Linked DNA regions of Ensifer sp. PDNC004. The protein of the gene in region 1 binds, or shares a complex with, the protein of each later gene. Links are inferred from orthologs where the notes say so. Each region holds a gene or a part of one and is shown on either strand. Other genes may lie near its edges. The genes, in order: accD, accB, accC and JVX98_RS25810.

What was found.
Region 2: the proteins of accD (region 1) and accB are in contact, whole or in part, in a solved structure (PDB 8UXZ), measured with the Escherichia coli proteins. The link is inferred for Ensifer sp. PDNC004 from one-to-one orthologs.
Region 3: the proteins of accD (region 1) and accC are in contact, whole or in part, in a solved structure (PDB 8UXZ), measured with the Escherichia coli proteins. The link is inferred for Ensifer sp. PDNC004 from one-to-one orthologs.
Region 4: the proteins of accD (region 1) and JVX98_RS25810 are in contact, whole or in part, in a solved structure (PDB 8UXZ), measured with the Escherichia coli proteins. The link is inferred for Ensifer sp. PDNC004 from one-to-one orthologs.

Annotation. Positions count from the first base shown.
Region 1 is NZ_CP070353.1:2,894,231-2,897,802, reverse strand. What follows is about bases 626-3,572. They hold accD (acetyl-CoA carboxylase, carboxyltransferase subunit beta), read left to right. Parts: upstream 626-1,615; coding sequence 1,616-2,530; downstream 2,531-3,572. Other genes in these bases: JVX98_RS22370 (folylpolyglutamate synthase/dihydrofolate synthase family protein), read left to right, coding at 2,685-3,572; trpA (tryptophan synthase subunit alpha), read left to right, coding at 726-1,565; trpB (tryptophan synthase subunit beta), read left to right, coding at 626-721. Outside these bases: more of trpB, read left to right, coding at 1-625.
Region 2 is NZ_CP070353.1:1,436,615-1,440,148, forward strand. Bases 626-3,534 are described here. They hold accB (acetyl-CoA carboxylase biotin carboxyl carrier protein), read left to right. Parts: upstream 626-1,794; coding sequence 1,795-2,274; downstream 2,275-3,534. Other genes in these bases: JVX98_RS15255 (DsbA family protein), read left to right, coding at 626-1,216; aroQ (type II 3-dehydroquinate dehydratase), read left to right, coding at 1,323-1,769; accC (acetyl-CoA carboxylase biotin carboxylase subunit), read left to right, coding at 2,287-3,534. Also shown: JVX98_RS15250 (pyridoxal phosphate-dependent aminotransferase), read right to left, coding at 1-215; more of JVX98_RS15255, read left to right, coding at 449-625. UniProt on the Escherichia coli protein: This protein is a component of the acetyl coenzyme A carboxylase complex; first, biotin carboxylase catalyzes the carboxylation of the carrier protein and then the transcarboxylase transfers the carboxyl group to form malonyl-CoA.
Region 3 is NZ_CP070353.1:1,438,171-1,441,697, forward strand. The notes cover bases 1-2,902. They hold accC (acetyl-CoA carboxylase biotin carboxylase subunit), read left to right. Parts: upstream 1-730; coding sequence 731-2,074; downstream 2,075-2,902. Other genes in these bases: aroQ (type II 3-dehydroquinate dehydratase), read left to right, coding at 1-213; accB (acetyl-CoA carboxylase biotin carboxyl carrier protein), read left to right, coding at 239-718; aat (leucyl/phenylalanyl-tRNA--protein transferase), read left to right, coding at 2,085-2,699; JVX98_RS15280 (DUF2155 domain-containing protein), read right to left, coding at 2,739-2,902. Outside these bases: more of JVX98_RS15280, read right to left, coding at 2,903-3,191; JVX98_RS15285 (NADH:ubiquinone oxidoreductase subunit NDUFA12), read right to left, coding at 3,313-3,527. UniProt on the Escherichia coli protein: This protein is a component of the acetyl coenzyme A carboxylase complex; first, biotin carboxylase catalyzes the carboxylation of the carrier protein and then the transcarboxylase transfers the carboxyl group to form malonyl-CoA.
Region 4 is NZ_CP070353.1:3,649,088-3,652,498, reverse strand. Bases 369-3,154 are described here. They hold JVX98_RS25810 (acetyl-CoA carboxylase carboxyltransferase subunit alpha), read left to right. Parts: upstream 369-1,177; coding sequence 1,178-2,131; downstream 2,132-3,154. Other genes in these bases: JVX98_RS25805 (murein L,D-transpeptidase family protein), read left to right, coding at 2,412-3,154; xerD (site-specific tyrosine recombinase XerD), read left to right, coding at 369-1,113. Outside these bases: JVX98_RS25820 (hypothetical protein), read left to right, coding at 11-160; more of xerD, read left to right, coding at 157-368; more of JVX98_RS25805, read left to right, coding at 3,155-3,411. UniProt on the Escherichia coli protein: Component of the acetyl coenzyme A carboxylase (ACC) complex. First, biotin carboxylase catalyzes the carboxylation of biotin on its carrier protein (BCCP) and then the CO(2) group is transferred by the carboxyltransferase to acetyl-CoA to form malonyl-CoA.

The DNA.
Region 1 (3,572 bases):
GGTAAAGCCGGTAACCGCCGGCAGCGGCACGCTCAAGGACGCCATGAATGAAGCGCTGCGTGACTGGGTCACCAATGTCGACAACACCTACTACCTGATCGGCACGGCTGCCGGCCCGCATCCCTATCCGGAGATGGTCCGCGATTTCCAGGCCGTCATCGGCCAGGAAGCCAAGGAGCAGATGCTCGCTGCCGAAGGCCGGCTGCCGGATCTCGTCATTGCCGCCGTTGGTGGTGGCTCCAACGCGATCGGCATCTTCCATCCGTTCCTCGATGACGAGAGCGTCAAGATCGTCGGCGTCGAAGCCGGCGGCAAGGGCATTGAAGGCGACGAGCATTGCGCCTCGATCACCGCCGGTTCGCCGGGCGTGCTGCACGGCAACCGCACCTATCTGCTGCAGGACGGCGACGGACAGATCAAGGAAGGCCATTCGATTTCGGCCGGCCTCGATTATCCCGGCATCGGTCCGGAGCACGCCTGGCTCAACGATGTCGGCCGCGTCGAATACGTGCCGATCATGGACCACGAAGCGCTCGAAGCCTTCCAGACGCTGACCCGTCTCGAGGGCATCATCCCGGCGCTCGAGCCGTCGCATGCGCTTGCCGAGGTGATCAAGCGCGCGCCGAAGATGGGCAAGGACGAGATCATCCTGATGAACCTCTCCGGCCGTGGCGACAAGGACATCTTCACCGTCGGCAAGTTACTGGGAATGGGGCAGTAAGATCATGACCGCACGCATGGACAAGCGATTTGCCGATGTCGCGGCCGAAGGACGTCCGGTCCTCGTCACCTATTTCATGGGCGGCGATCCGGATTTCGAGACGTCGGTCTCGATCATGAAGGCGCTGCCGAAGGCCGGCGCCGACGTCATCGAACTCGGCATGCCGTTCTCTGACCCGATGGCCGACGGCCCGGCGATCCAGTTGGCTGGCCAGCGCTCGCTGAAGGGCGGCCAGACGCTTGAAAAGACGCTCGAAATCGCCCGCCGCTTCCGCGAGGACGACGAGCGCACCCCGATCGTGCTGATGGGCTATTACAACCCGATCTATATCTACGGCGTCGACCGCTTCCTGACGGATGCGCTTTCAGCCGGGATCGACGGCCTGATCGTCGTCGACCTGCCGCCGGAAATGGACGACGAGCTCTGCATCCCGGCGCTGGAAAAGGGCATCAACTTCATTCGCCTGGCGACGCCGACCACGGACGACCGTCGCCTGCCGAAGGTGCTCGAAAACACCTCCGGTTTCGTCTACTACGTGTCGATGAACGGCATCACTGGATCGGCTCTGCCCGATCCGTCGTTGATCGGTGGCGCCGTCGGGCGTATCAAGGCACACACCAATCTGCCCGTTTGCGTCGGTTTCGGCGTCAAGACGGCGGAACATGCAAGGGCCATCGGAGCATCTGCCGATGGTGTGGTCGTCGGTACGGCGATCGTCAACCAGATCGCGTCGAGCCTGACCGAAGAGGGCAAGGCGACCGATGCGACGGTTCCGGGTGTCGAAGCGCTGGTGAGAGGGCTCTCGGCAGGCGTGCGGTCCGCACGTCTCGCAGCAGCCGAATAATTGCCTATATTAGCGCGCACAACCCGAAGGAAATCTTCAGGAGTTACTAAGTGAACTGGATCACAAACTACGTTCGGCCGAAGATCAACTCGATGCTGGGCCGCCGGGAAGTTCCGGAAAATCTCTGGATCAAGTGCCCGGAAACCGGCGAGATGGTGTTCCACCGCGATCTCGAGGAAAACAAGTGGGTCATCCCGCAGTCCGGCTTCCACATGAAGATGCCGGCCAAGGCGCGGTTGAAGGACCTGTTCGACGGCGGCATCTTTGAAGCGCTTCCGCAGCCTAAGGTTGCCCAGGATCCGCTGAAGTTCCGCGATTCCAAGAAGTACTCGGACCGTCTGCGCGACAGCCGTGCCAAGACCGAACTTGAAGACACGATCGTTGCCGGTCTCGGCCGCGTCCAGGGCGTCAAGCTCGTCGCCGTCGTGCACGAATTCAACTTCATTGGCGGCTCGCTCGGCATGGCTGCCGGCGAGGCGATCATCAAGGCCTTCGAACGGGCAATTTCCGAGAAGTGCCCGCTGGTCATCTTCCCGGCTTCCGGCGGCGCGCGCATGCAGGAAGGCATCCTGTCGCTGATGCAGCTGCCGCGCACCACGGTTGCCGTCAACATGCTCAAGGAAGCGGGCCTTCCCTATATCGTCGTGCTCACCAACCCGACCACCGGTGGCGTTACCGCATCCTACGCGATGCTCGGCGACATTCACATGGCCGAGCCGGGCGCTGAAATCGGCTTTGCCGGCAAGCGCGTGATCGAGCAGACGCTGCGCGAGAAGCTGCCGGAAGGTTTCCAGACGTCGGAATACCTGCTGGAGCATGGCATGGTCGACATGGTCGTCAAGCGCCATGATCTGCCGTCGACGCTCGCCCGGGTTCTGAAGATCCTGATGAAGAAGCCGGCGGAAGCCTCGAAGCTCAACGGCGGCACGCAGCCGGCCGCCTTGCCGGTCGCTGCCAGCGCCTGAAGCGCTGCGTCGGCTGAACTGTATAGAACAAAATGATGCATCTCCGCGATTTCTTGTGAGCGGGGATGCTGCAACTCAGGGCGTTACAGCGATCGGTAGACGGCCTATAGGGCGCGCCCTGTAGCAGCCGAGCGTGTCGGGGCGGGGTTAAGAGATGGCAGCGGTGGAAGCCAGCGAAGCGGGCTATGAGATCGAAAAACTTCTCGCCCTTCACCCCAAGGGCTTCGACTTGTCGCTGGACAGGATCACCCGGCTTCTCGCAGCTCTCGGCAATCCCCAGGACCGCCTGCCGCCGGTGATCCATGTCGCCGGTACCAACGGCAAAGGCTCGGCAACCGCGTTTTCTCGGGCGATCCTGGAAGCAGCCGGCCTCAGTGTTCACGTCCATACCTCGCCACATCTCGTCAACTGGCACGAGCGCTATCGCCTGGGCGTCAAGGGCGGCAAGGGGAAGCTCGTCAGCGATCCCGTTCTCGCCGATGCCGTGCGTCGCGTTGCTGAAGCCAATGGCGGCGAGAAGATCACCGTCTTCGAGATCCTGACCGCCGTTACCTTCGTGCTCTTTGCCGAGCATCCGGCCGATGTAGCGATCATCGAGGTCGGCCTTGGCGGTCGTTTCGATGCGACCAACGTCATTGCCCGTCCGGCCGTTTCGGTCGTCATGCCGATCTCGCTCGACCATCAGGCCTATCTCGGCGATCGGGTGGAGCTGATTGCCGCCGAAAAGGCAGGCATCATGAAGCGTGGTTGCCCTGTGGTGATCGGCCAGCAGGAGGAAGAGGCCGCCCGGGATGTGCTGGTCTCGACCGCCGAGCGCCTCGGCTGCCCGATGTTCGTCTACGGCCAGGATTTCATGGCGCATGAGGAGTTCGGTCGCCTCGTCTATCAGGACGAAGGCGGGCTCGCCGACCTGCCGCTGCCGAAGCTGCCGGGCCGCCACCAGTATGCCAATGCCGCAGCGGCGATCCGCGCGGTACGGGCCGCCGGTTTCGATGTGTCAGAAGCGGCGATCGAGCGTGGTCTTGCGGGCGTCGAATGGCCC
Region 2 (3,534 bases), 1.5 Mb from region 1 along the record:
AGCGACAAGGTGCCGAGCGCGTCGGTATAGCCGAGCCTGCCATGCTCAAGCGCCTTGCGCGCAGCGTCGAGAGCTGCTTTGGGCGCCGGGTGGGCAGGCTGCCCGACCGCCATCGAGATCACCGGGTGGCCGGCGTCGCGGCGACGAGTCGCCTCCGCCAGTACGTCCATCGCATGGAAAGGTTCGACGGCACTGCGTTTTGACAAATCTACCAACGGAAAATCCTCGATATGCGGCTGTTCTCCAGCCCTTTGCCCGATGAAAATGACCTTCACAAGTCCGCGAGTGCCGTATTTCCGCCGATTTTGCCGTTTCGTTTCCGCAACACCCACCCTATGCTGCCGGCATATTGCGGATACGAGGAATCCTGTTGTCACTCAGAACAGCCGGTTGACCCGGCGACACGCGATGGACGACACACAGGATACGCAAGGACAACGAGGTAGAAATGAACTTCAGCACCAAGATGATTGCCGCCGGGACGCTCGCAGCGTTCGTGGCCGGGGTCAGCCTGCCCCAAAACGCGTTCGCGCTCGACGCGAAGCAGAAGGAAGAGATCGGCGCCTTCATCAAGGAATACCTGATCGCCAATCCGGAGATCATGCTCGAGGTCCAGGAGGCGCTGACGACGAAGCAGCGCGCCAAGCAGCAGGAAGCGGCGGAAGGCGCGATCACTGAGAACAAGAAGGCGATCTTCAATTCCGACTATGACATGGTGCTCGGCAACCCCAAGGGCGACGTCACCGTCGTCGAGTTCTACGACTACAATTGCGGCTACTGCAAACGCGCGCTTTCCGACATGGACGACATCCTCGCCAAGGACAAGAACGTGCGCTTTGTGCTGAAGGAACTGCCGATCCTCGGCCCGGATTCGCTGGCCGCCCACAAGGTGAGCGCCGCCTTCCGCCTGGTCGCTCCGGAAAAATACGGCGACTTCCACCGGGCGCTGCTCGGCGGCGAGGACCGCGCCACGGAGGAGACGGCGCTTGCGGTTGCCGCCAAGCTCGGCGTTTCCGAAAAGGACCTGCGCGCCAAGATGGAAAAGGAGCCGCATGACGCGGCCGTGCGCGAGGCCTACAGCCTTGCCAACGACCTCGGCATCACCGGAACGCCTTCCTACGTCATCGGCAACGAAGCGGTCTTCGGAGCAGTCGGCGCCGAGGAGATCGAAGGCAAGGTCGCCAATATGCGCGAATGCGGCAAGACAGCCTGCTGACAAACCTTCCCATGACTGTGGACAAATCCCGCGGGGGCCCAAAGGGCTTTTCCTCGCGGGACCATCAGTCTATAGGTAACCCTCCATGACCGGACCGGAATCCCTTATGCCATCGACCATTTTCGTGCTGAACGGCCCCAACCTGAATGCGCTGGGCAAGCGCGAACCGGGTATTTATGGTGGGCAGACGCTGGCCGACATCGAGGCCATGTGCAAGGCGGAAGGCAAGGCGCTCGGCTTCGACGTCGATTTCCGCCAGTCGAACCATGAGGGAACGCTGGTCGATTGGCTGCACGAGGCCGGCAACGTCGCCGCAGGCGTTGCAATCAACCCGGCTGCCTATGGCCACACGTCGATCGCACTTCATGATGCCATCCGCGCCATCGGCATTCCGGTCGTCGAACTGCACCTCTCGAACATCCATGCGCGTGAGGAGTTCCGCCACAAGTCGATGATCGCACCCGCCGTCAAGGGCGTCATCTGCGGCTTCGGCGCACAGAGTTACATTCTTGCGCTGCATGCGCTAAAGAACCTGACAAATCCGTCGAAATAAAAAGAACACAAGAGGCTCATATTCCATGGCTGACAAGAAACCAGGTATCGACCAGGCGCTGATCCGCGATCTCGCCAATATTCTCAAGGACACCGATCTGACCGAGATCGAAGTCGAGCAGGACGACCTGCGCATTCGCGTTTCGCGCAACGGCACGCCGGTTGCGATGCCGATGGCCATGCCGCAGATGCCGGCTTACCAGATGCCCGCCGCAGCGGCCGCCCCGGCAAACGCCGTTGCCGCTCCCGCCGCCGAGAGCGCCCGCGCATCGAAGAATGCCGTGACCGCGCCGATGGTCGGCACTGCCTACCTGTCCCCCGCACCGGGAGCCCGCCCCTTCGTTGAGGTCGGTGCCACGGTCAAGGAAGGCCAGACGATCCTCATCATCGAAGCGATGAAGACGATGAACCAGATCCCGGCTCCGCGCTCGGGCAAGGTCACCGAAATCTTCGTCCAGGACGCAGCCCCCGTCGAATATGGCGAACCGCTGATCGTAATCGAATAAGGCGGCGCGGCGATGATCTCGAAAATTCTCATTGCCAATCGCGGCGAAATCGCCCTTCGCGTGCTTCGTGCCTGCAAGGAACTCGGCATCGCCACGGTCGCCGTTCATTCCACGGCCGACGCCGACGCCATGCATGTTCGCCTCGCCGACGAGAGCGTCTGCATCGGCCCGCCGCCCTCGCGCGATAGCTATCTGAACATTCACCAGATCGTCGCCGCCTGCGAAATCACCGGTGCCGACGCCGTGCATCCGGGCTACGGCTTCCTGTCGGAAAACGCCAAGTTCGCCGAAATCCTCGAAGCGCACGACATCACCTTCATCGGCCCGACGGCGGAACACATCCGCATCATGGGTGACAAGATCACCGCCAAGCAGACGGCGCAGGAACTTGGCATCCCGGTCGTTCCGGGTTCCGACGGCGAAGTGAAGCCGGAGAACGCGCTCGAAGTCGCCCGCAAGATCGGTTTCCCGGTCCTGATCAAGGCGACCGCCGGTGGCGGCGGCCGCGGCATGAAGGTCGCCCGCAGCGAGGCGGACCTCGAAGAGGCCGTTGCGACGGCCCGCACCGAAGCGCTTGCCGCTTTCGGCAACGACGCCGTCTACATGGAGAAGTACCTCTCCAAGCCGCGCCACATCGAAATCCAGATCGTCGGCGACGGCGCCGGCAATGCGGTGCATCTCGGCGAACGCGATTGCTCGCTGCAGCGCCGTCACCAGAAGGTCTGGGAAGAGGCGAATTCGCCGGCCCTCAACGTCGACCAGCGCATGAAGATCGGCCAGATCTGCGCCGACGCCATGAAGAAGCTGAAGTATCGCGGCGCCGGCACGGTCGAGTTCCTCTACGAGAACGGCGAGTTCTATTTCATCGAAATGAACACCCGTCTTCAGGTCGAGCATCCGATCACCGAAGCGATCACCGGCATTGACCTCGTGCACGAGCAGATCCGCGTCGCCTCCGGCGGCGGTCTCTCGGTCCAGCAGGAAGACATCGTGTTTTCCGGCCACGCGATCGAGTGCCGCATCAATGCCGAAGACCCGCGTACCTTCGTCCCCTCCCCGGGCACGATCACGCATTTCCATGCGCCGGGCGGCCTTGGCGTGCGCGTCGATTCGGGCGCCTATCAGGGCTACCGAATCCCGCCTTACTACGACAGCCTGATCGGCAAGCTGATCGTGCATGGCCGTACCCGCGTCGAATGCATGATGCGCCTGCGCCGCGTGCTTGACGAATTTGTCATCGACGGCATCAAGACGACGCTT
Region 3 (3,527 bases), 1.5 Mb from region 1 along the record:
TATGGCCACACGTCGATCGCACTTCATGATGCCATCCGCGCCATCGGCATTCCGGTCGTCGAACTGCACCTCTCGAACATCCATGCGCGTGAGGAGTTCCGCCACAAGTCGATGATCGCACCCGCCGTCAAGGGCGTCATCTGCGGCTTCGGCGCACAGAGTTACATTCTTGCGCTGCATGCGCTAAAGAACCTGACAAATCCGTCGAAATAAAAAGAACACAAGAGGCTCATATTCCATGGCTGACAAGAAACCAGGTATCGACCAGGCGCTGATCCGCGATCTCGCCAATATTCTCAAGGACACCGATCTGACCGAGATCGAAGTCGAGCAGGACGACCTGCGCATTCGCGTTTCGCGCAACGGCACGCCGGTTGCGATGCCGATGGCCATGCCGCAGATGCCGGCTTACCAGATGCCCGCCGCAGCGGCCGCCCCGGCAAACGCCGTTGCCGCTCCCGCCGCCGAGAGCGCCCGCGCATCGAAGAATGCCGTGACCGCGCCGATGGTCGGCACTGCCTACCTGTCCCCCGCACCGGGAGCCCGCCCCTTCGTTGAGGTCGGTGCCACGGTCAAGGAAGGCCAGACGATCCTCATCATCGAAGCGATGAAGACGATGAACCAGATCCCGGCTCCGCGCTCGGGCAAGGTCACCGAAATCTTCGTCCAGGACGCAGCCCCCGTCGAATATGGCGAACCGCTGATCGTAATCGAATAAGGCGGCGCGGCGATGATCTCGAAAATTCTCATTGCCAATCGCGGCGAAATCGCCCTTCGCGTGCTTCGTGCCTGCAAGGAACTCGGCATCGCCACGGTCGCCGTTCATTCCACGGCCGACGCCGACGCCATGCATGTTCGCCTCGCCGACGAGAGCGTCTGCATCGGCCCGCCGCCCTCGCGCGATAGCTATCTGAACATTCACCAGATCGTCGCCGCCTGCGAAATCACCGGTGCCGACGCCGTGCATCCGGGCTACGGCTTCCTGTCGGAAAACGCCAAGTTCGCCGAAATCCTCGAAGCGCACGACATCACCTTCATCGGCCCGACGGCGGAACACATCCGCATCATGGGTGACAAGATCACCGCCAAGCAGACGGCGCAGGAACTTGGCATCCCGGTCGTTCCGGGTTCCGACGGCGAAGTGAAGCCGGAGAACGCGCTCGAAGTCGCCCGCAAGATCGGTTTCCCGGTCCTGATCAAGGCGACCGCCGGTGGCGGCGGCCGCGGCATGAAGGTCGCCCGCAGCGAGGCGGACCTCGAAGAGGCCGTTGCGACGGCCCGCACCGAAGCGCTTGCCGCTTTCGGCAACGACGCCGTCTACATGGAGAAGTACCTCTCCAAGCCGCGCCACATCGAAATCCAGATCGTCGGCGACGGCGCCGGCAATGCGGTGCATCTCGGCGAACGCGATTGCTCGCTGCAGCGCCGTCACCAGAAGGTCTGGGAAGAGGCGAATTCGCCGGCCCTCAACGTCGACCAGCGCATGAAGATCGGCCAGATCTGCGCCGACGCCATGAAGAAGCTGAAGTATCGCGGCGCCGGCACGGTCGAGTTCCTCTACGAGAACGGCGAGTTCTATTTCATCGAAATGAACACCCGTCTTCAGGTCGAGCATCCGATCACCGAAGCGATCACCGGCATTGACCTCGTGCACGAGCAGATCCGCGTCGCCTCCGGCGGCGGTCTCTCGGTCCAGCAGGAAGACATCGTGTTTTCCGGCCACGCGATCGAGTGCCGCATCAATGCCGAAGACCCGCGTACCTTCGTCCCCTCCCCGGGCACGATCACGCATTTCCATGCGCCGGGCGGCCTTGGCGTGCGCGTCGATTCGGGCGCCTATCAGGGCTACCGAATCCCGCCTTACTACGACAGCCTGATCGGCAAGCTGATCGTGCATGGCCGTACCCGCGTCGAATGCATGATGCGCCTGCGCCGCGTGCTTGACGAATTTGTCATCGACGGCATCAAGACGACGCTTCCGCTGTTCCAGGACCTGATCAATAATCAGGACATTGCCAACGGCGACTACGACATCCACTGGCTGGAGAAGCATCTGGCCACCACGTCCGAGTAAGGACCAGACATTGAAAGGGACGCGCAGCAAGCAGCCCGATATTACGCCGGACATGCTGCTGCGCGCCTATTCGATCGGCCTCTTCCCGATGGCCGATTCGGCCGATGATCCGGAGCTCTTCTGGGTCGAGCCAGAAATTCGCGGAGTGATCCCGCTCGCAGGCTTCCACACCTCTCGCAGCCTCGCCAAGACCATCCGCCGAAAGCCTTTCGACATCCGCTTCAACACCGCCTTCGAAGCGGTCATGGACGGCTGTGCTGCCCCTGCTCCCGACCGGCCGACAACCTGGATCAACAATAAGATCCGCACGCTCTACGCGACACTGCACTCGATGGGCTATGCCCACAGCGTCGAGGCCTGGGAAGGCGACCAACTGGTCGGGGGGCTTTACGGGGTTTCGCTCGGCTCAGCCTTCTTCGGCGAAAGCATGTTTTCCAGACGCACCGACGCCTCGAAGATCTGCCTCGTGCATCTGGTCGAGCGACTGAAGGCGCGCGGCTTCGAACTGCTCGATACACAGTTCACCACCGAACACCTGAAGTCGTTCGGCGCCGTCGACGTGCCGAAGGCGGAATACGAAGTATTGCTCGCGAACGCGATGTCGTCGCCCGACCTCGCCTTCTAACCAAGGCAAATTCTAAAGAATGGGGATATGCCCCGCCGCTCAGCGCTTCTGCGCGGTATCCGGCGGCGGCAGGTCCGAGGTCGCCTTGCAAGACTGCAGCCAGACGTCATAGACCGGATGCTCGACGGCGTTCAGACCGGGGCTGTCGGCAAACATCCAGCCGGTAAAGATACGGCGGATCTTGCGGTCGAGCGTGATTTCCTCGACCTCGACGAAGGTGGTGATCTTCTGCGCTTCCGTATCGTCACGGCTATAGCAGACGCGCGGCGTGACCTGGAGGGCGCCGAACTGCACGGTCTCGCCGATATAGACGTCGAAGGTGGTGATGCGGCCGGTGATCTTGTCGATGCCGGAGAAGACGGCGACGGCGTTGGAAAGGCGGGCTGCGTCAACGGCTTCCGCAGATGCGACCAGCGGCAAGGCGGCAAGCAGGGACAAGCCCAAACGCCGTGCTCCTTGGCCGATTGCCTTGCGCAGATCAGAACCTGCCATCGTCGCCTGTCTCCCGCGTATCCTGTTCGTCATGGATTTCAGGCGCTAACCATCAATTGTGGCCTCGCCATGATCGAGGAACCCATTCCGCGGTCCGTCGTCGTCACTGAGAACAGATTATTCAGGAGCCGGGCGTCCAGGCGTCGTAGTCGCCGGTTACGCGCGGGCGCTTGCCGGTGGCAGCGATCGAGCCCTGTGGGCGGTAGGCGTTGGCCGTGCCGGTCGGATTGGCGCGGTGCGCCTTCTGCCATTCCCGCGGCGTGTACTTTTCATCGGCCGGCGAAACGTCGGTCCGGTGGTGCATCCAGCCGTGCCAGCCGGCCGGAATGGCGGAAG
Region 4 (3,411 bases), 760 kb from region 1 along the record:
GGAGATTGAAATGCCGACCCTCTTCCGGTTCCTGTTCTTCTGTGCCGTTATCGCCGGGATAGTGTACGGCACGATGATCTCTCTCGTCACCTTCGTCGAGCCGACGCAGCGCGACGTCACCGTCAAGATTCCGTCCGAACGGGTGAACAAGACCCAATGAGCGATCTTTCCGCCGCCCACGTCGAGGCTTTCCTCGAAATGATGAGCGCCGAGCGGGGTGCCGCGATCAACACGCTGCAATCCTACGAGCGTGATCTCGAAGATGCCTCCTCGCACCTGCGCACACTTGGAACCGGGCTGACGGCAGCGACACCGGACGATCTTCGCGGGTATCTCGCCCACCTCGCCGGCCAGGGCTTCAAGGCGTCCTCGCAGGCGCGGCGGCTTTCGGCACTCAGGCAGTTCTACAAGTTCCTCTACGCCGAAGGCATGCGCGGCGACGACCCGACGGGGATCCTCGACACACCGAAGAAGGGACGCAGCCTGCCGAAGACGCTAAGCGTCGACGACGTCTCGCGGTTGATCGGCCAGGCGGAGACCGAGGCGGCAGCCGGCGGCGCCGACCACCTCGGCAGATTGCGCATGCATGCGCTGATCGAACTGCTCTATGCGACCGGCATGCGCGTCAGCGAACTCGTGTCGCTGCCGGCAAGCGTGCTGGCGCAGAACGGCCGCTTCCTCGTCATCCGCGGCAAGGGCAACAAGGACCGCCTCGTGCCGCTGTCGCAGGCGGCGATCCGGGCCATGCGGGCCTATGGCGAGGCGCTCGCCGACGAGATGGCGCGCGACGAAACTGGCAACCGCGAGAACCCGTGGCTCTTTCCCTCCTCGGGCAAGCAGGGCTTCCTGCCGCGCCAGGTTTTTGCGCGCGACCTGAAATCGCTTGCGGCCCGCGCCGGAATAAGGGTCGCCACGATCTCCCCGCACGTGCTCAGGCATGCCTTCGCCAGCCACCTGCTCGCCAATGGCGCCGACCTTCGCGCGGTGCAGGAACTGCTGGGGCATTCAGACATTTCCACGACACAAATCTATACGCATGTGCTGGAAGAACGGCTGCACAACCTCGTGCAAAACCATCACCCTCTTGCCAAACAGGCGAAAAAACAGGATTAGGACCGCCGGGCAGGCTGGTTTCGGCCCGCAGACCCTTGTCGCAAAATGATCGGAAACGCATCTCATGCACAACTATCTCGATTTCGAAAAACCCATCTCCGACCTCGAAGGCAAGATTCTCGAATTGAAGAAGCTCGCCGGCGAAGACGAGAGCGTGAACACTTCGGATGAGATCGAACGCCTGGAGACGCGCGTCCGCGACGCGATGGTCGAGATCTATTCCAAGCTGACGCCGTGGCAGAAGACCCAGGTCGCCCGCCACCCTTCGCGTCCGCACTTCCTGGACTATGCAGCAGAACTCTTCACCGAGTTCACGCCGCTTGCCGGCGACCGCAACTTCGCCAATGACGACGCCATCCAGGCTGGCCTTGCGCGTTTCCGCGGCATGCCGGTCGCCGTTCTCGGCCAGGAAAAGGGCAACGATACGAAGTCGCGCATCAAGCACAATTTCGGCAGCCCTCGTCCGGAAGGCTACCGCAAGGCGATCCGCGTCATGGAAATGGCCGATCGCTTCGGCCTGCCGCTGATCACGCTGGTCGACACCGCCGGCGCCTATCCGGGCGTTAACGCTGAAGAGCGCGGCCAGGCGGAAGCCATCGCCCGTTCGACCGAAATGTGCCTCAACGTTCGCGTGCCGATCGTCACCGTCGTCATCGGCGAAGGCGGCTCCGGCGGCGCGATTGCGATCGCCACCGGCAACCGCGTCTACATGCTGGAGCATGCGATCTACAGCGTCATCTCGCCGGAAGGCGCTGCCTCGATCCTGTGGCGCGATTCCACCCGCGCGAAGGAAGCGGCCAGCAACATGAAGATCACGTCCGAGGATCTGAAGGCGCTCGGCGTCATCGACGGCATCATCCAGGAGCCCGTCGGCGGCGCGCATCGCGACCCGAATGCGGTCATCGGTCGCACCGGAACCGTGATCGCCGACGCGCTCAAGGAACTTTCCGGACGCGATGGCGACCAGTTGCGCACCGATCGCCGACAAAAATACCTGAATATCGGCCGTAATCTCTAAGCCGGGATCGGCAGTCCTTAGGCGGGGACGGGGCGAAAGTCCCACGCCTTTCCCCTCGCCGGTCTCCATGGCCCGCGATTGCGGTAGAGTGTTTCGCAACTGCAAAGCGGAGTGTGGCCAAATCTTGGCCATATTCATAAGGTCATGAACAGCGCATCGGCAGGGCCACCCTGCAGGGTTAAGAATTCGTGAAGTATAATCGCTTAGTGATTCTCTAAAGGGCCCACCCTCGCGGACTGGGCTATCGTAGTCGAGTTTGGGTTTGAACGGGCCTCTGCTGATGCGTTTCTGGAACCTTTTAGCTTCCGCCGCCATTGTCGCCACACTTGCCGGCTGCACCAACGAAGCGCTGGATGCGACGACGTCGGTCGATATCAAGTCCGTCAAGAACAAGACCGAGTACCAGGTCTCTGCGCCGATGGTCAGAAAGATGACCGAACTCGGCATGCAGAAGCAGGCGCCGATCGCGTTGCGCATCTTCAAGGAAGAAGGCACGCTCGAGGTCTGGAAGGCCAATACGGCCAACCGTTTCCAGCTCTTGAAGACCTACAAGATCTGCGCCTGGTCCGGCAAGCTCGGCCCCAAGGTGAAGGAAGGCGACCGGCAGGCGCCGGAAGGTTTCTACCCGCTCTTCCCCCGCCAGATGAACCCCAACTCCAACTATTATCTGGCGATCAACACCGGCTATCCCAACGCCTACGACAAGGCGAACGGCCGCCAGGGCACGCACCTGATGATCCACGGCGCCTGCTCGTCGTCGGGCTGCTACTCGATGACCGACGAGCAGATGATCGAGATCTTCGCGCTCGCCCGCGACAGCTTCAAAGGCGGCCAGGAAAGCGTACAGCTGCAAGCCTTCCCCTTCCGCATGACCGCGGAAAACATGGCGCGGCACCGCGACAATCCGAATATCGACTTCTGGAAAATGCTGAAGGTCGGTTACGACCAGTTCGAAGTCACCAAGCGTCCGCCGGAAGTCAACGTCTGCGAAAAGAAGTACGTCTTCAACCAGCAGGCCTCCGGCCCGTTCAACCCCGGCGGCCAGTGCCCGGCGATGTCGACGCCGCCGGCGCTGCAGGTGGCCATGGCTGGCTTCGAGAAGACCTACCAGACCGACTACGACAAGGCCATGAAGAAGTATGACGGCATGGTCTGGTACGAGCCGAGCGAGGCCGAGCGCAAGGCGATCGTCGCCAAGCAGCGCGTCGGCCGCGAGCTCGCCTATGCCCCGACCGGCAACTCGCTTGACGCCGGCAAGATGATGAAGGCGAGCGATCTCG